One region of the Serratia sp. Res13-Sevr-LER1-36-b genome, then DNA from elsewhere that is predicted to be linked to it. Evidence: predicted binding sites of a transcription regulator. Region 1 holds the regulator's gene; each other region holds the start of a gene.
What was found. The regulator PurR, encoded in region 1, represses purine synthesis genes. The targets are predictions, from matches to a motif close to CANGCAAACGTTTGCNTG.

Region 1 (10,640 bases):
GGCGCCCCTACGGTGTGATGGAGCATGCAGCACCGCTACAGAGTGTAAGTTTGGCTGAAATGTTTACCTTCTGAGCCGGAATTTTTTCCCGGTTTTATTTATCTGCGACTTGACCTAGACCAATCGGTCTATTATTCTCATTTTCATTATGACAAAACAGACGAATTGCAACGGGGATACCCGAGAACATCTGCTCGCAACCGGCGAAACGCTCAGCCTGCGTCTTGGTTTTACCGGCATGGGCCTCAGTGAGTTGCTCGCTACCGCTGGCGTGCCCAAAGGGTCGTTCTATCACTATTTTCGCTCGAAGGAAGCTTTTGGCGAAGCGATGTTGCAACGCTATTTTGCCCATTATGACGCTCAAATGCAGGCGCTGTTTGCCGACTCTCGTAGCGATGCGCGTAATCAGTTATTAAGTTATTACGCCCAGGCCATCAGCTTCCACTGCCGTAGTGAGTGCCATAACGCTTGCCTGGCAGTGAAACTCTCCGCAGAGGTCAGCGATCTTTCTGAACCTATGCGTCATGCGTTGGAAGCGGGCACCAGCCGCGTGATCGGTCACCTGCAAGACGCGATCGAACGCGGCATCCGTGAAGGTTCACTGGCTATCACCATGAGCCCGGCGGCCGCGGCGGAAACGCTGTACTCGTTGTGGTTGGGCGCATCGTTGCGGGCTAAAATCCGCCACTCGGTCGCTCCACTCACCTGTGCGCTGGAAAGTATCGAATTGCTGTTGCGCCCAGCGCAGCCATAAACCCCCTTTTTTTACCCGAAAGACATGTTAGCGATACTGTTTATCATCACTAGTCGACTGGTCTAATACTATAGGATGCACTATGAAGATTGAAAAATTGTTCTCTCCGCTCAAAGTTGGCCACACCACCCTCCCCAACCGTGTGTTCATGGCTCCGCTGACTCGTCTGCGCAGCATCGAGCCAGGTGACATCCCAACGCCGTTGATGGCGGAATACTATGCGCAGCGTGCCAGCGCTGGCCTGCTGATCACCGAAGCCACCCAGATTTCTTTCCAGGCGAAAGGTTATGCCGGAGCTCCCGGTCTGCATACCCCAGAACAAATCGCCGCGTGGAAAAAAATCACCCAGGCGGTACATGACAAACAGGGTCATATCGCTGTGCAGTTGTGGCACGTAGGCCGTATCTCCCACTCCAGCTTGCAGCCGGGCCAGCAGGCTCCCGTCGCGCCTTCAGCGATCAATGCCGAAACCCGCACCACGGTGCGTGATGAAACCGGTGCCTGGGTTCGTGTACCAACCTCTACCCCACGTGCGTTGGAAACCGACGAAATCCCGGGGATCGTCAACGATTTCCGCCAGGCTGCTGCCAACTCGCGTGAAGCCGGTTTTGACTACATTGAATTGCACGCCGCGCACGGTTACCTGCTGCACCAGTTCATGTCTCCGGCATCCAACCAACGTACCGACCAATACGGTGGCAGCATTGAAAACCGTACCCGTCTGACGCTGGAAGTGGTCGATGCCAGCATTGCCGAAATCGGTGCCGATCGCGTTGGTATCCGTATCTCGCCGTTAGGCCCGTTCAATGGCCTGGACAACGGCGAAGATCAGGAAGAAGCGGCGCTGTATTTGATCGAAGAGCTGAACAAGCGCGGTATCGCCTACCTGCATATTTCAGAGCCGGATTGGGCCGGTGGCAAGCCTTACTCAACCGCGTTCCGCGATGCAGTGAGAGCACATTTCCAAGGCGTGATTATTGGCGCGGGTGCCTACACGGCGGAGAAGGCAGAAGAGTTGATCGCCCAAGGCTTTATTGATGCAGTCGCCTTTGGCCGCAGCTATATTGCCAACCCAGATCTAGTGGAGCGCTTTAAACAACAGGCCCCACTCAACGAGCAGCGTGCCGATTTCTTCTACGGCGGCGGTGCCGAGGGGTATACCGATTACCCAACTCTGTAAGTGAATTAAATTGACTTTGCACTCAGTAAATTAGGTGCGCTAAATACCGCGACACCTCAGGCTGAGGTGGGTGGGAGCCATACAGGTTAGCCGACCGTTGAGCGCATGGACGCGCGATACGAGCCTCCATGGATGGGGCCCACGGCGTGTCGGCGTTCTGTCTGGCTCCCGCCTGCCGCACTATTATCCGCCGTCATTTTTATTTGTGACAACGTCACCTATACCATCACCTACCACATGCGTTGAATTGCCTTATGCGACAAGGCTATACTGTCTGACGCTGTTCAAGTCATCTGCCGTCAGCCGCGGCATATCCAATCAGAGGAAATTATGCGCTTACTCCATACCATGCTCCGTGTCGGCGATCTGCAACGCTCCATCGACTTCTATACCAAGGTATTAGGCATGCGCTTACTGCGTACCAGCGAAAACACCGAGTACAAATACTCGCTGGCCTTCGTGGGTTATAGCGATGAAAGCGAAGGCTCGGTCATCGAACTGACCTATAACTGGGGCGTCGACAGCTACGACATGGGCTCCGCCTTTGGTCATCTGGCGCTGGGCGTCGATGATGTAGCCGCTACCTGCGACAACATCCGTCAGGCCGGTGGCAAAGTCACCCGCGAAGCCGGCCCAGTCAAGGGCGGTACCACCGTGATTGCCTTCGTCGAAGATCCGGACGGCTACAAGATCGAACTGATCGAGAACAAGCACGCAGGTCACGGCCTCGGTAACTGAGGTTTCTCCAGGGCGCACCCTGCGCCCTGCTTTCTATCTCCGCTGCACCAAGACAAGAAATTTGTCATAATGCGCGCTGAATTCGCTAAAGATAAGAAACTGATGGCCGAAAAAAGTGATCTTAACGCCCTGAGTGGCCGTTTCCGTGGGTTTTATCCCGTTGTTATTGATGTGGAAACCGCCGGGTTTCATGCTCAGACCGATGCGCTGCTAGAGATTGCCGCCGTCACGCTGAAAATGGATGAAAATGGTTGGTTGCAGCAGGATGAAACGCTGCATTTTCATGTAGAGCCGTTTGAAGGGGCGAACCTGCAACCGGAAGCGCTGGCCTTTAACGGTATCGATCCACATAACCCACTGCGTGGCGCAGTGAGTGAATATGATGCGCTGCATGCGATTTTCAAAGCCGTGCGTAAAGGCATTAAGGATCAGGGCTGTAACCGGGCAATCATCGTGGCGCATAATGCCAACTTTGATCACAGTTTCCTGATGGCCGCCGCCGAGCGCGCCAGCCTGAAGCGCAACCCGTTCCACCCGTTCGCCACCTTTGATACCGCTGCGCTTAGTGGGCTGGTATTGGGGCAGACGGTGCTGGCCAAAGCCTGTATTGCCGCTGGCATGCCGTTTGACAGCAGCCAGGCGCACTCAGCACTTTATGATACCCAGCAAACCGCCCAGCTGTTCTGTGAACTGGTCAACCGCTGGAAACGTCTCGGTGGCTGGCCGATTGCCAACGTTGAATCGCAATAGCTTGCAGGCAAACTGACAGACATAAAAAAATCGGGCGGCACTGTTAAAGGTGCCGCCCGATTTTATTTGGAAAACCCTGTGCCATTAAGGCTGCTGGTCTTCCTGATCTTTATACTTCTCTGCCGTTTCTTTGATCAACGGCTGCAGTTCACCACGCTGGTACATCTCGATGATGATATCGCAGCCGCCAACCAGTTCGCCATCGACCCACAGCTGCGGGAAAGTTGGCCAGTTGGCGTACTTTGGCAGCTCGGCGCGGATGTCCGGGTTTTGCAGAATATCAACATAGGCAAAACGTTCGCCACAGGCTGAAAGCGCCTGCACGGCCTGAGCGGAGAAACCGCAGCTTGGCAATTTCGGTGAGCCTTTCATATACAGCAGGATCGGGTTGGCAGAAATTTGCTGCTGAATTTTTTCAATCGTCGTCATTATTGCTTCCTCAAGCCACATCATGGCTACAACATGCATCACACTGGCTATTGTAGCGGCAGGACCGGTGCCAAAAAACGCCATCTTTTGCAGGGACATTCTCTGATTGCCTCAGCAAAAGCGGCCGTCACAACGAACCGGTTAAAACATGGCCCCAGAATAACATTTTTAATCGGGACGTTTCACTATTATATTTGCGCTGCTCAATCCCGGAGAGCAATAAGCCAACCACATGATCTTTGTCGTTTTTTTAGGCACCAGGCGTTTGATTTTGCAACAATAAAAATGCCATTAACGTTTTCTCACAATATGGATTAGTATTTATGAGATCCACGCTGTTTTATAGGGTGAATTTCGGGAATACTGTGACTCATTCGATTTCTGTTTCGGAGCCAAGGTTGGTAACGTCGATATGCGGTTAATTATTACACTTTTTGTGCTGCTATTTACGCAGCTCTTCTTCAATTTGGCGCACGCTGCGCCACAGGCACGTGTTTCTGCCGAGCAGCGCAAGAGTCACGTTAATGAAGCACGGCCAGACGACCGCAAGAAAAAGAAAGCGGAGAAAGCCAATAAAAAAGTGAAGGCAGCCACCCCTCCGAAAACGCTAAAAACCAAACCAGCAACCTTAAAGACCGCCAAAAAAACCACCAGCGTTAAAACCAAAAGCCAGGTAACCAAAACGGCCAAGCTCAAAGTGACTCCGCCTAAAAAAGGCTATAAAAAAGGCTATGGTCGCCATCGTGAAGAAGGCAAAGCTACGGCAAAACTGGCAGGCCGCGAAAAACCGTTGAAACTTTCCGCCGCCCATAAAAAACGTTATCAGCACGCCAAGCAAACCGCCATGGCCAAGCTGATGGGGCAAATGGGTAAACCCTACCGCTGGGGTGGATCTTCACCTGGTACAGGATTCGACTGCAGTGGGCTGATTTATTACGCGTACAAAGACGTCGTGAAAATCAAAATGCCGCGTACCGCCAACGAAATGTACCACCTGCGTGATGCAGCGCCGATCAAACGTAATGAGCTGGAGAAAGGCGATCTGGTGTTCTTCCGCATCAACAACCGTGGCACCGCCGATCACGTTGGCGTCTATCTTGGTAACGGTAAGTTCATCCAGTCACCGCGCACCGGTGAAGAAATTCGCATCAGTCAGTTGGATAACGACTATTGGCAGAACCATTACATTGGCGCCCGCCGCGTAGTGACCCCGACCACCATTCGTTGACCTAGCACGGCTGAGCCAGCTGCTCAGCCGTGCCTTACTCCCCCAAAAATCAAAAACCGCTGCGACTTTAATCAATCAGCCACTTGGCACACTTTGGATGTTCTTTTCGCTCGGAAAGTTGTTAAGATTAATAACCATAACAAAAGTGGTGCAATTGCGTTTTTTCGCCCTCGGCCCCACGGCCCAAAGCGTCGGAGAGGCGTATTGTCTATAAAAGGAGAAAGCAATGTCGTTTGAATTACCTGCATTACCGTATGAGAAAAACGCTCTCGAACCGCACATTTCCGCAGAAACGCTGGAATACCACTATGGCAAGCACCATAACACCTATGTGGTTAACCTGAACAATCTGGTGAAAGGCAGCGAGTTCGAAGGCAAATCCCTGGTCGAGATCGTCAAGACCTCCACCGGCGGCGTGTTCAACAACGCCGCTCAGGTCTGGAACCACACCTTCTATTGGCACTGCTTATCACCGCAAGGTGGTGGCGAGCCAACGGGCGCAGTGGCAGAGGCCATCAATAAGTCATTCGGCTCCTTCGCCGCCTTTAAAGAGCAGTTCACCGATGCCGCCGTGAAAAACTTCGGCGCGGGCTGGACCTGGCTGGTGAAAAAAGCGGACGGTAGTCTGGCGATCGTCAGCACCTCGAATGCGGCAACCCCGCTGACCGGCGCAGACGTTCCGCTATTGACCGTTGACGTGTGGGAACATGCTTACTATATCGACTACCGCAATGCGCGACCAAAGTACCTGGAAAACTTCTGGGCGTTGGTGAACTGGGCGTTCGTGGCAGAAAACCTGGCTTAACGGCGGGTGGCTAGCTAATAATAAGGCGCAGCATCAAGCTGCGCCTTTGTTTTTCTGCTGCGGATCAGTTCAATGCGGCAATAAAACTGAAAGCAATAATCATTGCCAAAGCACCCACGGTGGTGAGTAATGACATCTTCAAATTGGTATCCATATACAACTCCCTCTCAGATTGGCTTTTCCAGAGCATAAGCCACACAGTTTATACGTCAAATCATTTTCCCACAGTCCGTGATTAAAATCTTGTTTTGATTTCCCCGCTGATAATTACCGATTAGCTCTTCCACTTTTCTTCAATTTGCGACAAAATCCGCAGTTCACTACTGCGTACCGATAAACTGCCCCTCCCTGTTCAAGCGATTTACGACTTCAGCACTAAAAACTCAGTTTTCGCTTATCTGGGGAAGGATCTACGTAGGCAAACGATTAACATCATACTTACATGCTGTAACATGTGGGTTTAGGAGTCATTTTTTACATGGCAACGATTAAAGATGTGGCCAAACGCGCTGGCGTTTCTACCACTACCGTATCGCACGTTATCAATAAAACGCGTTTCGTCGCCGAAGATACCAAAACGGCCGTTTGGGCCGCCATCAAAGAGCTGCACTATTCACCCAGCGCCGTAGCCCGCAGTCTCAAGGTCAATCACACCAAATCGATCGGTTTGCTCGCCACCTCGAGCGAGGCCCCCTATTTTGCCGAAGTGATCGAAGCGGTTGAAAACAGCTGTTACAGCAAAGGCTATACCCTGATCTTGTGTAACTCGCACAATAATCTGGATAAACAGCAAGCCTATCTGGCGATGTTGGCGCAAAAGCGCGTCGATGGCCTGCTGGTGATGTGCTCAGAATATCCAGATCAGCTACTGGGCATGCTGGAAGATTACCGTAATATTCCCATGGTAGTGATGGATTGGGGTACCGCGCGCGGAGACTTCACCGATACCATTATCGACAATGCCTTCGAGGGCGGTTACCTGGCAGGCCGCTACCTGATCGAACGTGGCCACCGGGACATCGGTGCCATTCCTGGTCAACTGGCGCGTAATACCGGTGGAGGTCGCCACCAGGGCTTTCTGAAGGCCATGAAGGAAGCCAACATCGAAGTGCGCGAAGAATGGGTCGTGCAGGGGGATTTCGAGCCTGAATCTGGCTACAAAGCCATGCATCAGATCCTGTCGCAAAAGCATCGCCCAACCGCCGTTTTCTGTGGCGGCGATATTATGGCCATGGGGGCGATTTGCGCCGCCGATGAGCTGGGGTTGCGTGTACCGCAGGATATCTCGGTTATTGGTTACGACAACGTGCGTAATGCCCGCTACTTCACTCCCGCTCTGACCACCATTCACCAGCCTAAAGAGCGCCTGGGCGAGATGGCCTTTACCATGCTGTTAGATCGCATCATCAGCAAGCGTGAAGAGTCGCAGGTGATTGAAGTGCATCCAAAACTTATTGAGCGTCGCTCCGTGGCAGATGGTCCTTTTGTCGATTACCGCCGCTAAGTCCTATTTCTTAACCCATATTTCTCCGTAGGGGCGCCGCAATATGCCGCGCCCGATTAATCACCCGGCCCCTCTTCACTGAGCCATTCCTGATTCAGCGTTTCGCTGTCGCCAAGATAGTCCAACAGCCAGGCCATGGCCGGAGACTGGGCGTTTTGCTGCCAGGTCAGGCAGCAGGCGCTGGGCGGGAAAGGCTCATGCAGTGGTAACACCACCAGTTCGCCACTTTGTACCAACGGCAATACTCGATGCGCGGGCACCATGCCCACACACAGCCCGGCACGCAAACAATCTACCGCCGAAACCCAGTCCGGCACGGTCAGCCGCCGCTGGTTGTCCAGCGACCAGGTCACCCGCTTGGGTAAATTGCGCGAAGTATCCTCCAACAGCAACGAGGGATAAGGCCGTAGTTGATCGTCGCGCAGCTTTCCTTGCAAGGCGGCGAGCGGATGTTTAGCATGTACTACGCAGAGCCAATTCATAAAACCCATATCGCGAAAGGCAAAACCGCCGCCGACCGGCACCGCCCGCGTTGCACCAATGGCCATCTCAGCGCGACCATCGACCAGTGCATCCCACACGCCGTTGAATACTTCAGGCTGCACTATCAGTTCTACGTCGGGGAAATGGCGATAAAAATCCAGCACCAGTTGGCGGCTGCGCTGAGGTTTGACGATCAGATCGACCGCAATCCGCAATTGCCCGCGCCAACCGTTGGCCACCTGCTGACACTGTCGTCGGGTATCGAGCATTTTTTTGATAACAACCCGTGCTTCTTTAACAAACAGCGCCCCCGCTGGCGTGAGTTCCACATCGCGGTGACGGCGTTCAAACAGCGGCACCGCCAGCCATTGCTCCAGTTGGCGCACCGTATAGCTCACCGCCGAGGGAACGCGATGCAATTCCTGCGCCGCTGCGCTGAAACTACCGGTTCGCGCCACCGCATCTACCACATCGAGTGAATATTCAGACCACATAACTTTGCCTTCAAATTTTTTAACAGCACCTTGCAAATATTACCGTTTCACAAGCAGAGATCCAGCCGTATACACTTGCCGGCGCTTCAAAACCTGCGACAACATAATTTTAACGAGAAATAGCAATGCGAAATTTTGGATTTATGTTCTACCTGGCCGGCCTAAGTATGTTGGGCTATCTGGCTACCGATATGTACCTGCCCGCCTTTGGGGCCATGCAGCAGGATCTGCAAATCTCCGCTGGGGCGATCAGCGCCAGCCTGAGTATCTTCCTGGCAGGCTTTGCCTTCGCCCAGTTGCTGTGGGGGCCGCTGTCTGACCGCATTGGCCGTAAGCCCGTGTTATTGATTGGCCTGGCACTGTTCGCCGTCGGCTGTCTAGGTATGCTGTGGGTCGAAAACGTGGCACAACTGTGGTCACTGCGCTTTATCCAAGCCATTGGCGTGTGTTCCGCCGCCGTCACCTGGCAGGCGATCGTGGTTGATCGTTACCGCGATGGCAAAGCCAACCGCGTTTTCGCCTCCATTATGCCGCTGGTCGCACTCTCTCCGGCGCTGGCCCCGCTGCTAGGCGCCTGGTTGCTCAACCATATGGGATGGCGGGCCATCTTCGCCGTGCTGTTGGGGATTACCGCCCTGCTGCTGATCCCCACCTTACTGCTGAAAGACCGTAGCAGACTGGTACCTTCCGCCGATAAAAAGCCCAGCCTTGGCTTTATGCAGATCTTGAAATCCCCGGTCTTCAGCGGCAACGTGATGGTTTTTGCCGCCTGTTCTGCCGGCTTCTTCGCCTGGCTGACGGGCTCACCCTTTATCCTCGGCGATATGGGGTATAGCCCTAACGATATTGGCCTAAGCTATGTGCCACAAACGCTGGCTTTCTTATTGGGGGGTTACAGCTGCCGTAGCGCCTTAAATCGCATTTCTGGCAAAACCTTGTTGCCATGGCTGCTGGTAGCTTATGGCATCAGCATGGTAGCACTGTATCTGATTGCCACCCTGAGCGAACCGACGTTGACCACACTGTTGATCCCGTTCTGCTTTATGGCATTAGTTAACGGTGCCAGCTATCCTATTTTAGTGGCCAATGCGTTGATGCCCTTCCCCAACAACAGCGGCAAAGCCGCTGCGCTGCAAAACACGCTACAGCTGGGATTATGTTTTATCGCCAGCCTGTTGGTTTCGGCATTTATCGCCCAACCGCTGTTAGCCACGGTTACCGTAATGGTTGCTACCGTATTTTTAGCAGCCTTGGGCTATCTGATGCAGCGTGGGAAAGGAACGGATGAAACGCAGGTAACACGGCAGGAGCGTGTCGACTCCGTGTCATAATTATCTCTGTAAATAGTCACTTAATGAAAATTCTTGCCGAGCGCGATTTGCAGTTGAGTCTACGCCTCGGCAAGCCTATACTCAAAAACGACCTTTTAGAATAACAGTTATACTAAGCTCTTATTGCAGCAACTGCTGCGTACGTGGATGGCATCACACTTTATTTAAGGTTGCATTTACCCGCGTCCTTTGACGCAGGGAGTCTCTTAAATTTCCTCTGTTCAAGTCGAATTTCAGACACCACGGTGAATTTTTACCGTAGGTATACGTATGTCCCTGTAGAAATTGGCTACATTAAATTCTGCAGGATCATAAGTCAGAAGAAGGTGATGGAGAAGCTATGAGTTCATCGTGTATAGAAGATCTGAGCATCCAGGATAACCATTGGTATCGTATCGCTCATGAAATGCTTAGCATGGCCGGTATTGAAATCAATGGTTCACGCCCTTTCGATATTCAGATCAATAATCCCAATTTCTTTAAACGCGTACTGCAAGACGGCTCTCTGGGGCTGGGCGAAAGCTATATGGACGGTTGGTGGGAGTGCGAACGGCTGGACATATTTTTTCAGCGGGTTGTCGCAGCTGGCCTGGAAAAGAAACTGCCCCACCACCTGAAGGATATCTTGCGTATTGCCGCCGCCCGCCTGACCAATCTGCAATCCCAAAAACGCGCCTGGATCGTTGGCAAGGAGCATTACGACCTGGGTAACGATTTGTTTACCCAGATGCTGGATCCCTATATGCAATATTCCTGCGGCTATTGGCAACAGGCCACGACGTTGGAAGAAGCGCAAGAGGCCAAGCTACGGCTAATTTGCGAAAAACTGCACCTGCGGCCTGGTATGCGGGTATTGGATATCGGCTGTGGCTGGGGCGGCCTGTCTACGTATGCGGCCAAGCACTACGGCGTTTCCATGGTGGGGGTCACCATCTCCGCAGAAC
Region 2 (10,640 bases), on a different contig from region 1:
GTAAAGTAGTCGGCGACGTAGACTTCGAAGCCGCAAGCGAACGTGCGGCCTTCATTACTCCGGTTCCAGGTGGCGTCGGCCCGATGACCGTTGCTACACTGATCCAAAATACCTTGCAAGCCTGCGAGGAATTTCACGACGTTCAACCTAACTAAGTTAAGGCAGTATGGAAATTTTTAATCTGGAAGGTCACCCTCATGTCGAACTGTGCGATCTGCTGAAGTTCCAGGGCTGGTGTGACAGCGGCGGTGCCGCGAAAGAAGTGATCGCCGAAGGGCAGGTCAAAGTAAACGGTCAGGTCGAAACGCGTAAGCGCTGCAAGATCGTTGATGGCCAGAAGGTCAGCTACAAAGGCATGAACGTCACGGTTAAAGCCTGATTGTTCAAGCGCCAGGAAAAAATGCCGGGTCGGCTAAGCTACCCGGCATTTTTGATCCACTCAAACCCGCTAATGCTCCAATGCGACGAAGCACACGTGTTGCATAGCGCGCAGTGAGCCATACAGTTCGTCCAGGGTCGTCCTTTTCCTTACCGTCAGCTTAAAGTTAACTTCAATCTTGTGTTTTTTGACGTCACGTATGGTCATTGCATCAATCAGGTTTCTCTGCTGATTAAGCTGGGCCATCAAGCTGGCTAGCCCTGCCTGCTCATCAAGTATCAGCCGTACTTTGACCTTCCCCAGATATTGATTCCTCGATTGCAGCAGGAAAATATAGGGGCTGATCTTTATCGCCAGTAAAAACAGTGCGGTAGCCAAGAGTGCGTGCAAATAAAAACTGGCTCCACAGGCAATCCCCACTCCCGCCGATGCCCACACGATCGCGGCGGTCGTCAGACCGGAAATGGCGTCATCACGCCGGTGCAAAATCACCCCAGCGCCCAGGAAGCCCACCCCACTGATAATTTGTGCGGCCAACCGCATGGGATCGCTGCGAATATTGACGGAGATCTCGGCGTAATACTCTGCAGACTGAATCGACACCACCGTTAATACGCAGCTGGCGACGGCAATGATCACGCAGGTTTTAAACCCAACGGGCTTGCCCTTGGATTCACGTTCCAGACCAATCACGCCCCCCAGAACAAACGCCGCGACTATCTTGCCTACCGTCGCCAGATGGAGCGGCCCCAACCCGCCCAGAACCGATAACCAGCTGTCCATGTTGCTTCCTATTGCTTCGCGGGTTTCATTGCCGCCGGTGTTTTCTGTTTAGAAAGATCGTCCTTGAAGAAAATAAAGAAGAAGACCGAGACAACGCCGGCGATAATCGCCGAGAACAGCCAGAAGCTTTCCCACTGCGGTAACGCCTGTGGCCCCTGCTCCGTCACCGTGCTGTTGAAGATCTGGCCGCAAATGGTGGACGCGAACAGCAAGCCAAAACCATTGGAGACGATAAAGCGCAGACTCTGGGCCTGGGCTTTGATTTCGGGCCGTGCTTTACGGTCAACATAGATATCCCCCACCGTAAAGAAGAAGTCCCAGCAGAAGCCTTGCAGCATCAGGCCAATCAGGACAAACGTCATGTTGGCGTCAAGCGCAGCCTGGGAGAACAGCACCGAGCGGATGATCCAGCACACCGCGCCCATCATCAACGTCACCTTGAAGCCCGCTTTCAGTAGGAAGAACGAAAGCAGGAACATAAACACCACTTCGCAGGCGATCCCTACCTGCATCATGGAGGCGGCGTTATCAAACCCGAGCGCTTTGAGGAATACCGGAATATAGGCGGAATAGGCCGTTTTGGGGATCATCAACACAAAGATGCTCAGCATCAGAATGGAGAAGTTACGATCTTTAAATAGCGACAGCGCATCCAGGCACAGCAGATCGCGCAGGGTGAAGGTGCTGCCCTTGGCCTTCGGCGGTGTATCCGGCAAAGTAAAGCAGTACAGCCCCAATGCCACCCCAGCAGCCGAAGCAATGTACCAGGTCATGGTATCGCCGGAATATCCCATCTGCCCGATGATGAAACCTATCGCCATAAAACCGAAGGTGCCAAACACGCGGATCACCGGGAAGTACTTCACGCCGTTGATATGGCTAAAGCTGATGCTGTTGGCCAGCGCGGTAGTCGGATAGAACAGCAACCCGACCAGGAAGATCATCACCAGCGTCATGGTGGTGTCCTGCGCCTCGATAAACTGCGGCACACAAAGGATCACCCCGGCGTTGATCAGGTGCAGGATCGCCATGACTTTCTGCGAAGCAAAGAAGCGGTCTGCAACCATGCCGATAAACAGCGGCGAGAGTATGGTTGCCAATCCCAGCAGCGCATAAGATGAACCGATAATGGCGGCCATGCCGTAGGTGCTCAGCACCAGGCCCATCGTCATATTCCAGGCACCCTGCATGAAATACTGCACAAACATCATGATCAGCAGGCGAGGAGTCTTGTTAAAGTCCATGATATCTCCCCTATGCCACGTTAACGGTCAGGCCGTCATACGCAACGGTGATGTTTTTATCACGGCAAGCCGCCACCAGTTCCTCATGCAGCAACTTGCCGCTGTGAGAAATATGCGACACCACGATCTGGCTGCCGGCATGCAGGCACTCCATCGCACGCAGCTTCTCTTGGGCGGCAAACACGGTTTCCAGGCTCATATGGTTATCGGTGCGATCGTCGCCGTTGAAACCGTAAGTGCATTCCAGCACCACCAAATCCAACGCTTTGCCCTGTAGCCACTGCCAGGTGAGTTCCGGGAACCAGCCCGAATCATGGCCATAGAAAATCGTCTTGCCGTCTTTTTCGATCACATACACGTAGCAAAGCTCCCACCTGGCGTGGTTGGCCAGCAGCGGTGTGATCTTGTAGCCATGGCTTTCTACGGTGACAAAAGGCACCAGGCAGTGGAAACCAAAGCGCTGTTTGCTGTAGCCCGGCAATACCGCAGCACAGCCGTTGATCGCTCGATCGTTACCAAAAATCTCCAATGGATGGTCGATATTGAAACCGTAACCCTCCATGCGGCTAAATAGCTCACCGACGTTGAAATGGTCTGGATGGGTGTGAGTAAACAGCAGGTCGGTGATACCACTTGCGTCCAGCCCATCACGCAACAGCTGTTGGCTGAACTCCGGGGCGACGTCGATCAACATCACATCATCAATAATCGCCGAAGAGTGGGTACGCAGATCTTTCCCCTTGAGAAAACGGGCCTGTTGGCAGTGTTCACAGCGGCAAAACGGATTGGGGATCCCTTCAGAGGCAGCCGATCCCAGGAAATGTATTTTCATTTTTTATCCTTTTTATTCAGTACATTACTGACCTATTGCTCCTATCTCCTTCGTTAAAGTGGTCGACGAAAGTGATTTTGGAACGTGTCAATCATAATCCTGAGACCAAAAAACGGTTAACACTGCAATACATATTGGTGATCGGCTTCAAATATTTAATTTAATATTTATAAAAATCAACTAACTAAAAATAACCATTGGTAATTATTACGTTTTTCATCAATTTTGTGACACTGGATTAATTAAGGACAAACAACAACCAATTAATGATGGAACGATCCAAATTTTACGCTTGAAGAGAAATCGAGATAGCGAAGCGCCCAAGCCGGTGTTAGCATCAAAACAGGCGGCTCAAAGCGGTGGGAAAATGGCAACTATCAAGGATATAGCGAAGCTGGCGGGGGTATCACACGGCACCGCTTCCAACGTGCTCAACGGGCGCGGCAATGTCAGCGTTGAAAAGATCGAGGCGGTCAAACAGGCTGCCCAGCAAATGGGTTATCAGATCAATGCCCAGGCGCAGTCGCTACGCGCCAGCAAAAGCAGTGGCGTTGCGCTGATCCTGCCCGATATCAACAGCGAACAGTATCACCAGCTCTACCGTGGGCTTCAGCAATCATTACGATCTTCTTTCCCGGGCGATCTGGATTTGTACGTCACTAACGATCTGCCCTCTGCCGAAAGGGATATCTTGCAGACGCTGGCCGCAAAATCCTACCAAACCATCGTTACGGTCTCCTGCCTTGCCGACAGCGAAAGCTATTATCAGACGCTCCGGCTGCCAGCGGAGCAGATCCTGTTTGTCTATCGCCATCCAGCGCAGGCCAAGGTCACATTCAACCTGAACTTTTGCCAGGCGGGCCAGGCCATTGCCAGCGAGATCGCCCGCGAACAACCCACGCACGTTGGCGTGCTTTGTGAGCCCCTCGCTTATACCAACGGCCAGTGTTTTGTCGAGGCATTGAAAGATACGCTGGCACAGTTAAGCCCATCGACCCAGTTAACGGTCGTTCCGTCACCGGCCAGTGAATGTCACACCGCCGCTTTTGCTTTTTTTGCTGGCCAGCCACCACAAGTCCTGATTGCTCAAGACAGCGAAAAAGCCCGTTGCCTGACGCAGGCGGCCTATCTGGGTAGCGCGGTCCCCTGCCCACCGATCTGGCAACTCAGCGATAACGAACCCGCCGTGGTAGCCAATCAGTACCACTATCAGATGGATTACGCCCGGCTGGGCCTGGAAATTGCCCGATATATCTGCGGATTGGCAACACTAGCCGATGAGCTGATACTGGATAGCCGTGGCTTTGCACTGGACGTTCAACCCATGCCCGCCGTTTCTGAGCAGGGTGAAACGCTGAACATGCTGATCCTGCCTAGCCCCTCGTCCGATGCGCTGAAGAAGCTGTTGCCGCATTTCTATCGTCAGACCGGTATCAAGGTGAATCTCGCGGTTTATCCTTATGATGAAGTGTTTGAGATCCTCTCGAATCTGCATCTGCATCCTTATTACGATTTGCTGCGTATCGATATGGCCTGCCTCCCCTGGTTTGCGGCAAAGGCCCTCACGCCGTTGGCAGAGATCGCGCCAGAACTACCAGAACTGCTGGAAAACTTCTCGGCAGAGGTTGGCCATCATTTCAGCCAGATTGACGGCAAAGCCTATGCGTTGCCGTTTGATGCCAGCACCCAGTTGCTGTTCTATCGCCGAGATCTGTTCGAAGACCCCACGGTCAAACGCATGTTCTATGAGAAATCGGGCAAAGAGCTGAAGATCCCGACCAGTTTCGCCGAGTTTGATGACATTACGGCCTTTTTCACGGCGACTCATCAATTCGGCAACCCGCAACGTCCGATAGGTTCATCAACGACTCTCGGTAGTTCCGGGTTAATTGCTACCGAATATCTACTGCGCTATTACGCGTTAGGTGGGCGGCTAGTGCACCAAGACAAACCGGTCCAACTAGAGGCAACCTTGGCCATCGAAGCGTTGCGGCAATATCAGCAACAGCTTACCGTCACCACCAATCTCAACAGTGAATGGTGGAATGCTGCGGTGGCCCAGTTTGAGCAAGGCCAGTTGGCGATGCTGATCATGTATATGAATCTGTTCAACGACGTCGCCCACAGCCCTCTATCACCGGCGATTGGTTACGCGCCAGTTCCGGGCAACATGCCGCAGATGGGCGGTGGTTCGTTAGGCATGTCTCGTTTCAGTGATAAGAAGGCGCAGGTAGAGCAGTTCTTCCGTTGGCTGTATTCGGCTGAAATTACCGAGCATCTGGTGCTCTTGGGCGGTAACAGCGCCCACCGCAGCATCTATCAGAACCAGCGCATTCTGCATCTCTATCCGTGGTTTAACCTGCTGCGAGATAATCCTAGTATTGGCATCCGTGAATCTCGGGGTTTACAGGGCGAGTTGTTTAACCTGCGCCATGCGGAGATCATTATCGGCCAGGGCGTGACCAACGTCGTGAACAAGATAATGGATCCGCAGCAAGCTATTGATTACATCAACCAGCGCCTGCTCAGCGAAGCCCATGCTTAAGGCATAAAAAAACCGGGAAGCCACAGCAACCCGGTTTTATTAACTTAATAAGTTCTTAGTTTACTTACGACGCCAGCTAGTCCCTTGCGGGCCATCTTCCAGCACGATATTCATCTCGTTCAACCGATCGCGAGCGGCATCTGCCAGCGCCCAGTCTTTGGCGGCACGTGCGTCGTTACGCTGTTTGATCAACGCTTCAATCTCTGCCACTTCCGAGTCGTCCGCTTGCGCGCCACCTTGCAGGAACTGTTCTGGCTCCTGTTGCAGCAGGCCCAATACCTTGGCCAGTTTACGCAGCTCTGCCGCCAACCCATTCGCCGCCGCCATGTCTTCGCTCTTCAGACGGTTTACTTCACGCGCTAAATCGAACAACGCGGAATAAGCTTCTGGGGTGTTGAAGTCGTCGTCCATAGCTTCACGGAAGCGCGCTTCAAACGCTTCACCGCCAGCAGGTTGCGCATTGGCATCGGTGCCACGCAGTGCGGTGTACAAACGTTCCAGCGAGGCGCGCGCCTGCTTGAGGTTATCTTCGCTGTAGTTCAGTTGGCTACGGTAGTGGCCAGACATCAGGAAGTAACGCACGGTTTCGGCGTCGTAGTAGCCCAGCACGTCGCGGATGGTAAAGAAGTTGTTCAATGACTTGGACATCTTCTCTCTGTCGATCATTACCATCCCGGAGTGCATCCAGTAGTTGACGTACGGACCATCATGCGCACAGCTGGATTGGGCAATCTCGTTCTCGTGGTGCGGGAACATCAGATCTGAACCACCGCCGTGGATGTCAAAATGGGTGCCTAGCTGTTTGCAGTTCATGGCTGAGCATTCGATATGCCAGCCCGGGCGGCCTGGGCCCCACGGCGATTCCCAGCTTGGTTCGCCCGGCTTGGACATCTTCCACAGCACGAAATCCATCGGGTTGCGTTTCACGTCGTCGATTTCCACACGTGCACCGGCTTGCAGCTGCTCCAGATCCTGGCGGGACAGCAGGCCGTATTGCGGATCGCTATCGATGGAGAACATCACGTCGCCGTTGCTGGCCACATAGGCATGATCGCGCGCCAACAGGCGTTGGGTGATCTCGATGATTTCTTCGATATGGTGGGTGGCACGCGGTTCCTGATCCGGGCGTTCGATCAGCAGCGAATCAAAATCGGCGTGCATCTCTGCCAGCATACGCGTGGTCAGTTGATCGCAGGTTTCGCCGTTTTCTGCCGCGCGGCGGATGATTTTATCATCCACGTCGGTCACGTTACGCACGTAGTTCAGCGAATAGCCGAGGTAACGCAGGTAGCGCGCTACCACGTCGAAAGCAACAAAGGTACGCCCGTGGCCGATATGACACAGGTCATAAATGGTTACCCCGCACACGTACATACCGACTTTACCGGCATGAATGGGCTTAAATTCCTCTTTTTGACGACTCAGGGTATTAAATATCTTTAGCATCAGGGCTGTCCGTGGTGTGCGTGATAACAAACATATCCGCATATTGAAACCCGAAGGCTGCTCTATTGCAAGGTCAAGCCCAAGGATTGCTGAATTGATCGGCAGAAAATTGCGTGAGATCGGAATTAACCCAATCCAGACTAAGATAACAACACGTGTATTTCTGCCGCGGAACTGCCACCCTAGCCACTGCTGACTGATTAATTGAGATATGTTATAAAGTCGGTCTGATTGCTCACACGCCTTCCTATGTGACAGCTCATTTCATCTTGCTAGGACTAAAACTATGGTTACTTTCCACACCAATCACGGCGATATCGTTATCAAGACCTTTGCTGACAAGGCACCGGTTACCGTTGAAAACTTCCTGAACTACTGCCGTGAAGGCTTCTACAACAACACCATCTTCCACCGTGTCATCAACGGCTTTATGGTTCAGGGCGGTGGTTTTGAACCTGGTATGCATCAGAAAGACACCAAAGCAACCATCAAGAACGAAGCTAACAACGGCCTGAAAAACACCCGTGGCACCCTGGCAATGGCTCGTACCAACGATCCACACTCTGCCACCGCCCAGTTCTTCATCAACGTGGTGGATAACGACTTCCTGAACTTCCGTGCTGAAAACTCCCAGGGTTGGGGTTACTGCGTATTTGCCGAAGTGGCAGAAGGCATGGACGTGGTCGAGAAGATCAAAGCGGTAAAAACTGGCCGCAGCGGCATGCATCAGGATGTACCGGTTGAAGATGTCGTGATCACCAGCGTTACCGTCAGCGAGTAATCGCGGCTGCATGAGCACGCTGTTCATCGCAGACCTGCATCTATGCGCACAGGAACCGGCAATTACTGCCGGTTTTCTGCGTTTTTTGCAGCGAGAAGCCGTTCACGCCGACGCATTATACATTCTGGGCGATCTGTTCGAAGCCTGGATTGGTGATGACGACCCCGAGCCGTTGCATAGCGAAATTGCCGCCGCACTCAAGGCGTTGCACCAGGCCGGAGTCCCCTGCTACTTCATCCACGGAAACCGCGATTTCCTGTTGGGTAAGCGCTTTGCCAAGCAGAGCGGTATGATCCTGCTACCTGAAGAGCAGGTCGTTGAGCTGTATGGCCGCAAGATCCTGATCCTGCATGGCGATACCCTATGCACCGACGATCAGGCCTATCAAGAATTCCGCAAGAAAGTTCATAACACCTGGATCCAACGTGCTTTTCTCGCGCTCCCTCTACGCTGGCGCTTGAAGATCGCCGCTAAAATGCGTGCGCGCAGCCAACAAAGCAACCAATACAAATCCACCGCGATTATGGACGTCAACCCGCAGGCCGTTGAGCAGGCCATGTTGCGCCACAACGTCCACTGGATGATCCACGGCCACACCCATCGCCCGGCAATCCATCCGCTGGCATTACCTGACGGTGAAGCCCATCGCGCGGTGTTAGGAGCCTGGCATACACAAGGCTCAATGATTAAAGTCACGGCAGATGCCGTCGAACTGATCGAGTTCCCCTTCTAGGTCGTTTTCACGCTTTTGATGGCAAAAACCGTCGACGCAACCGTTTTCCTTGCCCTTTACCCATGGTATGCTCTACGCCCTCATACGGCCTGCCAGCCGACGTTTGTCCACATCACAGGAGCCATGCACTCATGGGAGCCACCGCTACTTCAGCCGCCAACGCTGGGGTTAAAATCGCAATCGTAATGGGTTCAAAAAGTGACTGGGCCACAATGCAGTCCGCGGCAGAAGTTCTGACCACGCTGGATGTCCCGTTCCATGTCGAAGTTGTCTCCGCCCACCGCACGCCGGATAAACTATTCAGCTTTGCCGAACATGCCAAGGCTATGGGTTTTGACGTGATCATCGCCGGTGCCGGTGGTGCTGCGCATCTGCCAGGCATGTTGGCGGCCAAAACGCTGGTTCCGGTGCTGGGTGTGCCGGTACAAAGTGCCGCATTGAGCGGTGTCGATAGCCTGTATTCCATTGTGCAAATGCCACGTGGCATTCCGGTGGGTACGCTCGCCATCGGCAAAGCCGGTGCGGCCAACGCCGGGTTGCTGGCAGCACAAATTCTGGCACTGCACGATGCCGGGCTGGCACAGCGGTTGGCGCAGTGGCGTCAGGCGCAGACCGACGAGGTGCTGAACCACCCGGACCCACGGGAGGACGCATGAAGCCGGTTTGCGTACTGGGTAACGGCCAGTTAGGACGTATGCTGCGCCAGGCCGGTGAACCACTGGGAATTGCGGTTTATCCTGTCGGCCTGGATGCCGAGCCGGAAGCGGTGCCCTATCAAAATGCGGTGATCACCGCAGAGATCGAACGCTGGCCAGAAACCGCCCTGACCCGCGAATTGGCGACGCACAATAACTTCGTCAACCGCGATATCTTCCCGCGTTTGGCCGATCGCCTCACACAGAAACAACTGCTCGATCAACTTCATCTTGCCACCGCCCCTTGGCAATTGCTGGCAAATGCTGGCGAATGGCCGCAGGTGTTTGCCACCTTGGGTGAGTTGGCGATCGTTAAACGCCGCGTGGGTGGGTATGACGGCCGTGGCCAGTGGCGTTTGCGCCCGGGCCAAGAGGCGGAGTTACCGGCGGATAACTATGGCGAATGCATCGTTGAGCAGGGGATTAATTTCTCTGGCGAAGTGTCGTTGGTGGGCGCTCGTGGTCACGATGGCCAGTCGGTATTCTATCCGCTGACTCACAACCTGCACGAAGAAGGCATTCTGCGTACTAGCGTAGCGCTGCCACAGCCCAATCAGGCGTTGCAGCAGCAGGCCGAGCAGATGTTGGCTGCGATCCTCGATGAGTTGAACTACGTAGGCGTGATGGCGATGGAGTGCTTTATCGTCGGCGACAGCCTGCTGATCAACGAGCTGGCTCCGCGTGTCCACAACAGTGGCCACTGGACGCAGAACGGCGCTTCTATCAGCCAGTTTGAGCTGCATTTGCGTGCCATCCTGGGGCTGCCGCTGCCTAAGCCGGTGGTGAATACGCCTTCGGTGATGGTCAACCTGATCGGCACGGCGGTGAATCAGCAATGGCTGGGCCTACCGCTGGTGCATTTGCACTGGTATGAGAAAGAGGTGCGTGAGGGGCGTAAAGTGGGTCACCTGAATCTCAACGATCCCGACGCAGCTTCTTTGCAACAGGCGTTGCAGGCATTAGCGCCGCTGCTGCCAGCCGAGTACCAAAGTGGCTTGGCCTGGGCGCAGCAAAAGCTGGGATAATCAGTTAAAACCGCAAATTGAGGGTTCAGCCACGCTGAACCCTTTTTATTAGACGTTTAACCTTCGTAGCTGCGGAACAGCGCCCTGCCGCGCAGCAAGCGTACACCAAGCCAGCCGCCACACAGCGAGAGCAGCAAGGCACTCAGCAACGGTAACGCCCACCACAGCACCGGCGTA
Region 3 (10,640 bases), on a different contig from region 1:
TGATTCAGGAGCAGGGCCTCAAGGCAGAAGTGGCATTCTTGCATCTGCCAGTGTTGGATCCCTTACGTAATAATCCTAGCGAGTTCCGCGCGGTGAATATCGCCCGCGTACTGGATTTGCCAGAACATCTGGCCCTGCTGGCGGAAGAGATCACACGCCAGGCAGGTGAGGCAGAGGCCATCTTGCTGCCAGCCTGCCTGGGGTTAGAGGATGATGAACCGTTGATGACGTTGCGCCGGTTGGTCGGTAAGCCCGTTTATCTGTTACCTACCCTGCCACCTTCCGTGCTCGGTATGCGGCTGCATCAAGCATTGCGCCAGCGATTGCAGCAGCTGGGTGGGGTGTTTATGCCGGGGGATAGCGTGTTGCGTGCCAGCTGCGACGGGCAGCGCGTCACCGGTCTGTATACCCGCAATCACACCGATATTCCGCTGCGGGCACAGCAGGTGATACTGGCCAGCGGCAGCTTCTTCAGCAACGGCCTGGTGGCCGCTTTTGATGGCATTCGTGAGCCGGTATTTGGCCTCGACGTGTACAGCAAAGCCGAACGCGCCGACTGGAGCGATGCCAATCTGTTTGCTCCGCAGCCGTACCTGCAATTTGGGGTTCAGACCGATACCGCGCTGCGGGCGTTAAAACAGGGGGAGGCGATGACCAATCTGTATGCTATCGGTGCCGTGGCTGGCGGTTACGATCCGTTGCAGCAGGGCTGTGGTGCCGGGGTTTCGCTGCTCGGTGCGCTGCACGTTGCCCAACAGATTTTGGCACAGGAGGTTTCAGCATGAGCCTGTTACCAGACAACAGCTTCGAGAGCTGCATCAAATGCACCGTCTGCACCACCTATTGTCCGGTCGCGAAGGCTAATCCGCTCTATCCAGGACCAAAACAGGCCGGGCCGGATGGGGAACGCCTGCGGCTGAAAGATCCGGCGCTTTACGACGAAGCACTGAAGTATTGTACTAACTGTAAGCGGTGCGAAGTGGCTTGCCCTTCAGACGTTAAAATCGGCGATATTATCCAACGTGCCCGGGCCAATTTCAGCCAAAGCAAACCTACGCTGCGCGATGCCATCCTCAGCCATACCGACATCATGGGCACCCTATCGACGCCGTTTGCGCCGATCGTTAACGCGACTACCGGCCTGAAGCCGGTGCGCAAGCTGTTGGATAAGGCGCTGAAGATAGACCATCGGCGTGAACTGCCGAAATATTCGTTTGGCACCTTCCGCCGCTGGTATCGCCAGCAGGCAGAGCAGCAACAGCGCTATGCCGAGCAGGTCGCGTTTTTCCACGGTTGCTTTGTTAACTACAACCATCCGCAGCTTGGCAAAGACCTGATCAAGGTGTTTAACGCCATGGATATCGGCGTGCAACTGCTCAAGCGTGAGAAATGCTGCGGCGTACCGCTGATCGCCAACGGCTTTATTGCGCAGGCGAAGAAGCAGGCCAAAGTGAATGCGGAATCACTGCATGATGCGGTCCTGACCAAAGGCATACCGGTGGTGGCTACTTCGTCGAGCTGCACGTTTACCCTGCGTGATGAGTACCCGCATTTGTTGGAGGTGGATACCTCGGCGGTGCGTGAACGGGTTGAGCTGGCTACGCGTTATCTCTATCGTCTGATCAGCCAAGGGCGCACCTTGCCGCTCAAACAGACGCCGCTGCGGGTGGCTTACCACACGCCGTGTCATATGGAGAAAATGGGCTGGACGGCCTATACGCTGGAGCTATTGCGGCAGATCCCAGGGCTGGAGCTGGTGGTGCTGGACTCGCAGTGCTGCGGTATCGCCGGGACTTACGGCTTCAAGTCGGAAAACTATGAAACCTCGCAAGGCATTGGTGCCTCGCTATTTCGCCAGATTGAAGCGAGCGGGGTGGACATGGTGATCACTGACTGCGAAACCTGCAAATGGCAGATCGAGATGTCCACCAGCAAGCGCTGTGAACATCCGATCACCCTGTTAGCACAGGCATTGGCGTAACGCATTAAATCGGGCCAGCATGCTGGCCCACTACGATTACTGCTTGATCTTCACCGTATTGAACACGCCAGCCGCTACGCTTTGAGACTGCTGCTGGTTATCCGCTGGCAGCGTGATTTGCAAGGTCAGTTGCTTACCGTCTGGCAGCATAGCGAGCAGTACGCCAGAGTAGGCTTTCTGGCCAGCCACGGTGATCACGGTATCCAGTTGGCGCATTGGCGTGCCGTTAATTTCAACCGCTTTATTGGTAATGACCTGCAGGTTGGCATCGCGGGAGCGTTGCTGCTCTTCCATGCGCTTGGCCAGAGTGTCCAGATCGCCCGCTGCCTTGTCAGCAACGATCACGATTACCGCACGCTGGTTGCTGCTGTCGGCATAAATGTGCACGTTAGTTGGCTGGTTGGTCAGCTTATCGCTCTGATCGGCCAAACCGTTAGGCAGGGTAAAGGTCAGCTTGCCATCCAATAAACTTACCTGTTGTCCGCTTGGGACGCTGGCTGCTGCGCTGCCTGCGGGGGCATTAGTGTCTTTGGTGGCGCTATCACAGGCCGCCAGGCCGAGCACTAGCAGGCCGATACCCATCAATTTTGTTACTTTACGCATCTGATGTTCCTTATTCCTTTGCAGATAGAGTTGGTTGACCGTATGGCTAGATGTCACAGGTTTTTTTAAGTAATAGACGATACTCGTCTACTTCGCCTTTCTTTTCTAGAGTGAAAATCTGATATTCGTGGCTAATGAGCATTATTAGCATGGCGAGTGGTTAAGCGCATGGGCAGCCCCATCCATAACGTCAGGCTGCCCAGTATAAACCAGAAGGCGGGTTAACTCAGTTGCAACCGGCTGGTGGGTTGGCGCTCTGCCAGGCGTTTGAGCAGCATATTGAGCAGTACCCCGTACATCGGCAGGAAGAACACCAGACAGATCAGCACTTTGAAGCTGTAGTCCACCAGCGCGATCTCCACCCAGTTGGCGGCCATAAAGGGGTCGCTGCTTTTGTAGAAGGCGATAAAGAAGAAGGCCAGGGTATCGCTGATATTGCCCAGGAACATGGCCGCGGCGGGAGCAACCCACCAGGCGCTGCGTTGGCGTAGGCGGTTGAATACCTGCACGTCCAGGATCTGGCCCAGCACGTAGGCCATAAAGCTGGCGGCGGCGATACGCGCCACAAACAGGTTGAAGCTGGTCAAGGCGGCAAAGCCCTGCCACTCACCCTGGAAAGTGACGGTGGAGATCACATAGGAGATAAACAGCGCCGGGACCATCACGGCAAGGATAATCCTGCGTGCCAGCGGGGCACCGAAGATCCGCACGGTCAGGTCAGTGGCCAGGAAGATAAACGGAAAAGTGAAGGCACCCCAGGTGGTGTGAAAGCCGAAAATACTGATTGGCAACTGCACCAGGTAGTTGCTGGAAGTAATGATGGCGATGTGGAATAGCGATAGCCAAACCAACGCGATTAAGCGTTGTCGATCGGTAAACGAATACATAATGTAGCCTTTTTGAGTGTGGGGTGAGGGAACCCATTGTTAACTGCGCGGCGACATGGTACGCGTTTGGGCATTCAATGCAATGGTTAAATTTAACGCAAACGTTAACGTATCTTGCGCAGAAAAACTACCGGCGTAAACTAGCGGGTAATCAGATCCGGCGAGGGTTCGCCGATCGTTTTAGATCGAGAGAGATGTATGACTGACATTTTTGCCCAGGCAGACCAGACGTTAGACGCTCTGGGGCTGCGCTGTCCGGAACCGGTCATGATGGTGCGCAAAACCGTGCGCCATATGGATAACGGTAAAACCTTGCTGATTATCGCCGACGATCCGGCCACCACCCGCGACATCCCGGGTTTTTGCCGCTTTATGGAACATACGCTGGTGGCCCAGGAAACCGAGCAGGCCCCGTATCGCTATCTGCTGCGCAAAGGGCTCGAGAGTTAATCACCCAGCGGTTGCTTAACGTTTCTGCAGTGCGTCCTGTACGCTCGCGTGTAACGCCAACCCACTAAAATCCTCCGGGCGATAATAATGCGCCGGGGCTGGCAAGTTGTGCATGGAATCCCCAGGCCAGAGTTGCAGCTCCGCCAGTTTCGCCAGCGTTAATCCCTCAATCTGTAGCGGCAACGTCAGGCGTTGCGGAGCGGCATACTCGAAGGGGGGTTGATTGGGCAGACGATTGTTGCTGGTGGTGTAATCCCGTTTTAAGACTAAAAATTTCTCCGGTACTCGGCGGTGGCTGTCCCACCAATCGCCGTCAATGCCGTCAAACTGCCGCTGGGTTTCGGCAATCGAAACTGCGCCAAGCTGGTGCAATGCCTCGGGTAGCAGTGTCTCCATTGCGCTGTTGTAACTGGCAACGGATATCGCGCGCCCTTGCAAGATAGCGTCGATCGCCAACCTTGCCCCTAGCAGGTTGGAATACAAATCCTCTGGCGTAAATGCAGAAATCTCTTCAGGAAATCCGGGCACCGATTGGTAGCCGTACCACTGTGCCACTTCATGCCATGCCGCCATCTGGAAGGCGAGCTCCCCGGCCAAGTAAGCCGCTAACGTATAGCGCTGAGCAGCCTCTTGCGGTGGGGTGAAGGCGTTCAGCTGTATACGACGCTTTGCTAATTCCGGGCCAAGATCGAGTGTCCATTGCTGGCCCAGCTTAGGCAACAGCTGGCTGAACAGGAACAGGGTGTTGTCGGCGGTATCACGAACGTGAGCGATGTCGATAAATCCCCCACGATAGGTGTAGACCAACCCCAATTGCTCACTGCCCAACCCCATCAAGTTGCCGACGGCATTGAAAGCGCTGTCATTATAGTGATGTGCGCCAAGCCGATCGGCGTCTACGACGTTACCCAATTGATAAAACGGCACCGGGATGCCTAACGCCTGTACTTTGAGGTTATAGCCAAAGGCACAGCAAGGGCGCAAACCATTCGGTGGCGAGAGTGGCTCAGTCACCGGCCAGGCAAGAGGGCTCTCACGGGTAGGTTGCGAGGTGATCAGCGTTTCCAGGGCCTTGGCGGGCAGTAAGGGGCTAAGCAGCAAAAATATCAGCGCAACAAAACGCATTAAAAAGCTTCTCCTACCTGAAAATAAAACCCGCTGCTTTCACGCCCGACCCCAAAATCGAGCCGTACGTTCATCCGCGGTTTGAATTCAAAACGGTAGCCAACCCCCACCGTCGGCAACCAAGGCCCTTGGCCCAGATCACCGGTTTTGCGGTTTAGGGTTCCGGCTCCAGCCCAGAGAACATAACCGTGCCGCCAGTTCAATTTGCGGCGATATTCAACCTGGCCGCTGAACGTATTCCTGTCGCGATAACGTCCTTGGTAATAGCCCCGCATCCGTTTGTCGTCGCCCAGTTCAGACAACCTGTCCCAGGGGACATCGCCAGTGGTCAGACGGCTGTAGACATCGAGTGCCAATACGCTCTTCTCACTCAGACTGTAATAGGCGTTGTATTGGCCTTCAAGGGTATTGAAGCGGCTATCGCCGCCCAATTCTGGCGCGAAATAGGTGTCGCTCAGGCTGAGAAACTGGCCACGGCTGGCATTAGAAACGAAATCACGCGTATCGTAGCTTAACGAGCCACTGATCCCTGAACTGATCGATGAGGTGCCAGCTGCTTGAGCTTTGAACAGGCTGCTATCTCCCCTGTCGGGATCGCTGGCGTGCGTCGAAGAAAAATCCCAGCCAGCTCCCGCGTAGGTGGCATTGGCAATACGATACAGCAGCTGTGGCGCTATCTGGAACGATTGCTGGGTGTATTTTTCCTTATTGCCGTCATGACGCCCGGCTTGATAACCGGTGCCCCAGAAATAGGTGGGCATATTATTGAGGGAGCCGCTGGCAAAGAAGCGCCATTGGTCGTTAGCGAAAAAGCTGTAGTTTTCAAAGCCAACGCCGAAGGCACCGGTACTGCTGAAAAAGCCTTTTAGCGCCAGCGTCGAATTTTGGCTGACGCTATCAAGGCTGTCTGGCCGGTACATGCCCACGACAGCGGTGCCGATGCCAAGACCGAGTTCTGGGGTATAAAACGGGCCGGGCAACACACCCCAATCGATGGTTTTACTGCTGTCGAAATGATTGTCTGAACCCAGAGGGGCTAGCATCCCATCAACTTGCTGACGTGACAGCAAAGCGGCATGAGCACAGGACAGCAGAGCGAGCAGGGGCAACGTCAGGTAGCGGAGCGGCATCGCCATCAGAAGCGATATTCACCCGAGACCATAAAGCTGTTGCGTTGGCTAAAGCCAAATTCGGTCAACAGGTTGAAATGCCGCGTGATCTCATATTGTGCACCCAGCAGCACATTCCAAGGTGATTGCAGATGCTGCTTCACGTCGAAACGGCCTTCTCCTTTCTGATTGGCGATGGCGATCAGGGGCTGAAGCGCTGCGGGCATCTGCAAATCAGACAGGCTGCCTCTGAACTCCTGCTGTACATCCTGGTACATGCTGCCGACCCACAGGTTCAGATTGCTTTGGCCTTGGATACCGGGCACCTGGAAGCGGTAGCCGACACGGGGTGTCACCGTCAGCGCGGAAATTTGGCCGTCAAGGATATTGAAGCTGGTACGGGTATAGTTGGTATCGAGCGTGGTGAACCAGTTCTCATAGCCCCCGGCTAGCGTGATGCCTGCGCCGTAAGTGGTGCCTTTGAAATCGAGCTTGAAGTCCAGATCGCGCAGTTGCCCGCTTTGGTTCAGACTGTGCACGGCAGACGCGATGATACGATCCAATCCTTTGTATTTACTGGGATCGGCGTCCACAGAGACCTGAGACAACGAGCTGCCTTTGGTATGGCCAACAATGCCGTAAACGTTGAGGAATGGGAGCAGCCAAGTGTCCAGACGCATGGTTTCCGTTTTGCTCTGTTCGCGGGTTTTGCCAACGCCGATGTTGAACAAATCCGACGGAATGGCGAGCGATCCCAGGCCTAGTCCGGAAAAGTTAATACTGTCGACATTGATATTCTGCCGCATGTTCATGTAGTTGACGCCAATACCGAATGGCTCTGGCAGCTCATAGCCGCGGGCTCGAGCCTCATCCCCCCAAATGGGCAACATACGATGTTCTGGCTGAGGCGCTGTCGTCGGTGCGTTGTGTTGGACGGTTGGCATCGCCGCACCTTGGGTGAATGGTGGACGTTTTGCTTCATCAATGAGTTGTGCGGTAGCGGCGGCATCAGGCTGTTGCGCCAGAGCCAGGGAAGGAATGAAGGTAATAACGATCAGATTCAGGATGTTATAAGAATGCAGTGGTTTCATTAACTCGACCATTACCCTGATAAATTCATAGAATTTATAGGTATGTAGTGTAAAGGTGCTTGGAGAGTATATTAAAGTCCTGTGGCTTATAGGGGCATTAAGTGCGTCTTGGTCGTGCTATTTTTCAGGTAAGGGCGTCAGGGCACAGTGGGTTGTGCCCTGACGATAGAATGGTATTACTGACGTTTTTTCAACAGCCGTAAGGCGTTGGCGGTCACCAGCGCGGTTGCCCCAGAGTCTGCCAATACGGCCAGCCACAGGCCGGTCATCCCCAGCAGGGTGGTGACCAGGAAAATCGCTTTCAGTCCAAGCGCAATGGTAATGTTCTGGCGAATATTGGCGTGTGTGGCGCGGGAGATGCGGATCATCTCGGCAACGCCGGTCAACCGGTTGTGCGTCAGCGCGGCATCGGCCGTTTCCAATGCCACGTCGGTACCGCTCCCCATCGCAATGCCAATGCTGGCGGCCTTCATCGCCGGGGCATCGTTGATACCATCGCCGATCATGGCGGTAGGTTGCAACTTGCTCAGCTCGGTTACTGCGTTCACTTTGTCTTCCGGCATTAACCCGGCGCGGTAATCGATCCCCAATTCATTGGCAATAGCGGCCGCAGCGCGCGGGTTATCACCGGTGAGCATCACACCACGAACGCCTAACTGCGCCAACTCGGCAATCGCCTGTTTAGCGTCGCTACGCAGGGTGTCACGCAACGCCAGCAAACCGATAGGCTGCCCGTCCTCTAACACCACCACTGCGGTTTTACCCGCCGTTTCCAGCTTCTCTACCTGGCTGCGCCATTCGCTGCTCAACTGATTTTCCGTCAACTTGCCCGGTGCGCTGATCAGGATAGTTTTACCGTCAACCTTCCCCTCAACCCCAATACCCGCCAACGCACGGCGGTTCTCGGCCAGTGGTAACGCATCCCCGTTTTGTGCTGCGCGGTTGACGACAGCTTGCGCCAAGGGGTGGTGTGAGCCCGTCTCGACTGCTGCTGCGATGGCCAGCAGTTGCTGCTCGCTAAGCCCGTCTACAGGCAGCACGTCGGTCACAGTCGGTTTGCCTTCGGTCAGCGTCCCGGTTTTGTCGAACGCGATGGTTTGCACTTGGCCCAACTGTTCCAACGCAGCACCGCCTTTAATCAGTGCGCCCCGGCGTGTAGCCGCCGCAAGACCAGAGGTGATGGCCGCTGGCGTAGAGATGACCAAGGCACAAGGACAACCAATCAGCAGCAAGGTCAGACCCCGGTAGATCCACATCTCCCAAGGTTCGGCAAACAGCAGCGGTGGCACCAGGATCACCGCCACGGCCAGCAGCATGATCGCCGGAGTGTAGTAACGGCTGAAGCGATCGAGGAAGCGCTCAATTGGTGCGCGGCGCTCTTCGGCCTCTTCAATCAGTTGCAGGATACGGTCGATGGCATTTTTGCCCGGCTCGGAAGTGACTTTCATCTGCGCAGCCTGATCGACGGACAGGCTGCCGGCGGCCACTTTCTGACCTTGTTGGCGTTCTACCGGCACGGATTCACCGGTTAAAGCGCTTTCGTCAAAGCTGGCGAATGGGTTTAGCAACTCGGCATCGGCAGGCAAGCGGCCACCGGGCGCGATCTCTATCACGTCACCGGGGCGCAGGCTGGCCACCGGTACGCGTTTACGTACGCTGCCCTGGATAAGCAGAGCATCTTCCGGCACCAATTCCATCAATGCTTTCACGCCACGGCGTGCACGATTGGCCGCGTAGGATTCCAGCAGTTCCCCCACCATAAACAGCAACAGCACCATGGCCGCTTCGGCGGTGGCACCGATAAACAACGCACCGATGGCGGCAACGCTCATCAGGGTTTCTATGGCAAACGGTGTGCCTGAACGGATCAGGCGCAGGGCTTTGCTGGCAATCGGCACCAGGCCGACCAAGGTGGTAGCGATAAAGGCAATTTCACCCAGACGTGGGTTGAAGAAGTCGAGAACCCAACTGAGCACCATCAGCGCGGAGAGCAGCAGCAGGGGGCCGTACTCACCAAACCGGGAGGCTTTCGGTTCATCACCTATTGCCGCCGGGGTAGTCCCCAGCAGGGTAAAGCCAGCCTGTTTTACCGCGTCCTGGATCCGCACGCTGACGTCGGATTGGGCATCCACCACCAGTTTTTCCGTGGCAAACAGCACGCGAGCGCTGTCGACGCCGGGGATCGACGTTACGGCATTTTCGATTTTCTTGGCACAGCTCGGGCAATCCATGCCGGTGACTTTCCAACTGAAACGCTGGCTGCCGGAAGGGGGAACGGCAGCCAGTCTGTCGCTTTCCTCATCCGGGTCGTCGGGGCCATCGCTACTGCAACAGCTGGCACCGTGCTCGTGGGCCGCTTGATGGTCATGGGCAGCGGTTGCTCCCACCGGGGTTTTTTCACTGCTACAGCCATGCTGGGTTTTGGCGTGGTCATGACTACAGCCGCAGCTGTGATCGTGATTATGTTCTTGATGCTGATGCTCTTGGTGATTATGTGGTTTATGAGTCTGCATAGCGCCCCCTTCAGGCAATCCAATATCATCTCAACAAGCACTCTACACCTTGGAGCTGACTCCAGAGTCAAGCGCGATATGAGAATTATTGTTAATTGCAGGGGCGCTACGGATCCGGTTGCCCGAACCCGTAGCCTGGCATTACAGATATAGCGAGCGGACGATGAGGAAATGCCCGGAGAAGTAGCAGAAGGCAACCACGGCATCTGCCGCGCGGAAGGTAAAGCGGTAGCGGTTCAGCAGCCAGACGATATTCGCCAACAGCAGCAGCGAGGTACCCGCCAGCAATGAGAAGCCAAAGTCGGTACTGCGCAGGAAATATTGTTCCCCCGCCAGCCACACCATCAGCAGCGTCATGGCAACCAGTGTGGCGATTGGCCAGCGCATTTCTTCCAACCGGCTCCAGATGATGGCCAGCAGTAGCGCGCCAATCACCAGCAGCACCAGCGGCAAGGGCCAGAACAGGCTGAAGGTCATCTGGCTGGCAAAGCTCAGGGTATACAGCAGGTGTGAGAGGAAGAAAGCCCCGATGGCGTACAGCACCCGCTCACGCGGCAACAGCAGCAAGGCATCACCCGCCAGCGTTGCCAACAGGCCCAAAACGATCAGGTAACCCGCGGGGCCCAATACCGGAGCCTGCCAGGCCAATAACAGCAACAGCAGCAAGGTGACCGGTTTAAACACCCAGCGCTGCCAGCGCGGGCCGCGATAGGAGGCATCAACGAACAACCAACCGGAAAAAAATACGGCAAGGAACGGCCAACTCATATGTCTTCCTTATTTATGATAGGAGCCGGGATAACCAACCCCAGGTTGTCACTTTCTCAGTGTAAGCAGCGCGCGTGGGTTCGACAATGCTTTCTTCTGAATGCTATGTTTAC

Region 2: purE (5-(carboxyamino)imidazole ribonucleotide mutase) is a predicted target of PurR. The motif match lies at 8,777-8,794, and genes of this name have one in related genera.
Region 3: tusA (sulfurtransferase TusA) is a predicted target of PurR. The motif match lies at 3,566-3,583, and genes of this name have one in related genera.

The regions. Positions count from the first base shown of each region.
Region 1 is NZ_JADACK010000005.1:723,480-734,119, reverse strand. Features, by position in the region: gene IMQ33_RS04460 (TetR/AcrR family transcriptional regulator) at 149-754, shown strand; gene IMQ33_RS04455 (alkene reductase) at 837-1,934, shown strand; gene gloA (lactoylglutathione lyase) at 2,265-2,672, shown strand; gene rnt (ribonuclease T) at 2,742-3,422, shown strand; gene IMQ33_RS04440 (Grx4 family monothiol glutaredoxin) at 3,507-3,854, opposite strand; gene IMQ33_RS04435 (C40 family peptidase) at 4,264-5,079, shown strand; gene sodB (superoxide dismutase [Fe]) at 5,306-5,884, shown strand; gene IMQ33_RS04425 (YnhF family membrane protein) at 5,949-6,038, opposite strand; gene purR (HTH-type transcriptional repressor PurR) at 6,363-7,388, shown strand; gene punR (DNA-binding transcriptional activator PunR) at 7,445-8,365, opposite strand; gene punC (purine nucleoside transporter PunC) at 8,491-9,696, shown strand; gene cfa (cyclopropane fatty acyl phospholipid synthase) at 10,037-10,640, shown strand, end outside.
Region 2 is NZ_JADACK010000038.1:125,226-135,865, forward strand. Features, by position in the region: gene folD (bifunctional methylenetetrahydrofolate dehydrogenase/methenyltetrahydrofolate cyclohydrolase FolD) at 1-155, shown strand, start outside; gene ybcJ (ribosome-associated protein YbcJ) at 167-379, shown strand; gene IMQ33_RS22750 (MgtC/SapB family protein) at 449-1,162, opposite strand; gene IMQ33_RS22755 (MFS transporter) at 1,171-2,406, opposite strand; gene IMQ33_RS22760 (MBL fold metallo-hydrolase) at 2,417-3,238, opposite strand; gene IMQ33_RS22765 (extracellular solute-binding protein) at 3,606-5,783, shown strand; gene cysS (cysteine--tRNA ligase) at 5,844-7,229, opposite strand; gene ppiB (peptidylprolyl isomerase B) at 7,516-8,010, shown strand; gene IMQ33_RS22780 (UDP-2,3-diacylglucosamine diphosphatase) at 8,021-8,743, shown strand; gene purE (5-(carboxyamino)imidazole ribonucleotide mutase) at 8,875-9,399, shown strand; gene purK (5-(carboxyamino)imidazole ribonucleotide synthase) at 9,396-10,463, shown strand; gene ybbP (putative ABC transporter permease subunit YbbP) at 10,520-10,640, opposite strand, start outside.
Region 3 is NZ_JADACK010000021.1:67,145-77,784, reverse strand. Features, by position in the region: gene glpB (glycerol-3-phosphate dehydrogenase subunit GlpB) at 1-785, shown strand, start outside; gene glpC (anaerobic glycerol-3-phosphate dehydrogenase subunit GlpC) at 782-1,981, shown strand; gene IMQ33_RS17175 (DcrB family lipoprotein) at 2,018-2,584, opposite strand; partial or broken gene IMQ33_RS26205 (GNAT family N-acetyltransferase) at 2,631-2,738, opposite strand; gene IMQ33_RS17170 (7-cyano-7-deazaguanine/7-aminomethyl-7-deazaguanine transporter) at 2,806-3,471, opposite strand; gene tusA (sulfurtransferase TusA) at 3,670-3,921, shown strand; gene IMQ33_RS17160 (DUF4056 domain-containing protein) at 3,937-5,046, opposite strand; gene IMQ33_RS17155 (BamA/TamA family outer membrane protein) at 5,046-6,194, opposite strand; gene IMQ33_RS17150 (hypothetical protein) at 6,182-7,246, opposite strand; gene IMQ33_RS17145 (zinc/cadmium/mercury/lead-transporting ATPase) at 7,423-9,759, opposite strand; gene IMQ33_RS17140 (lysoplasmalogenase) at 9,901-10,527, opposite strand.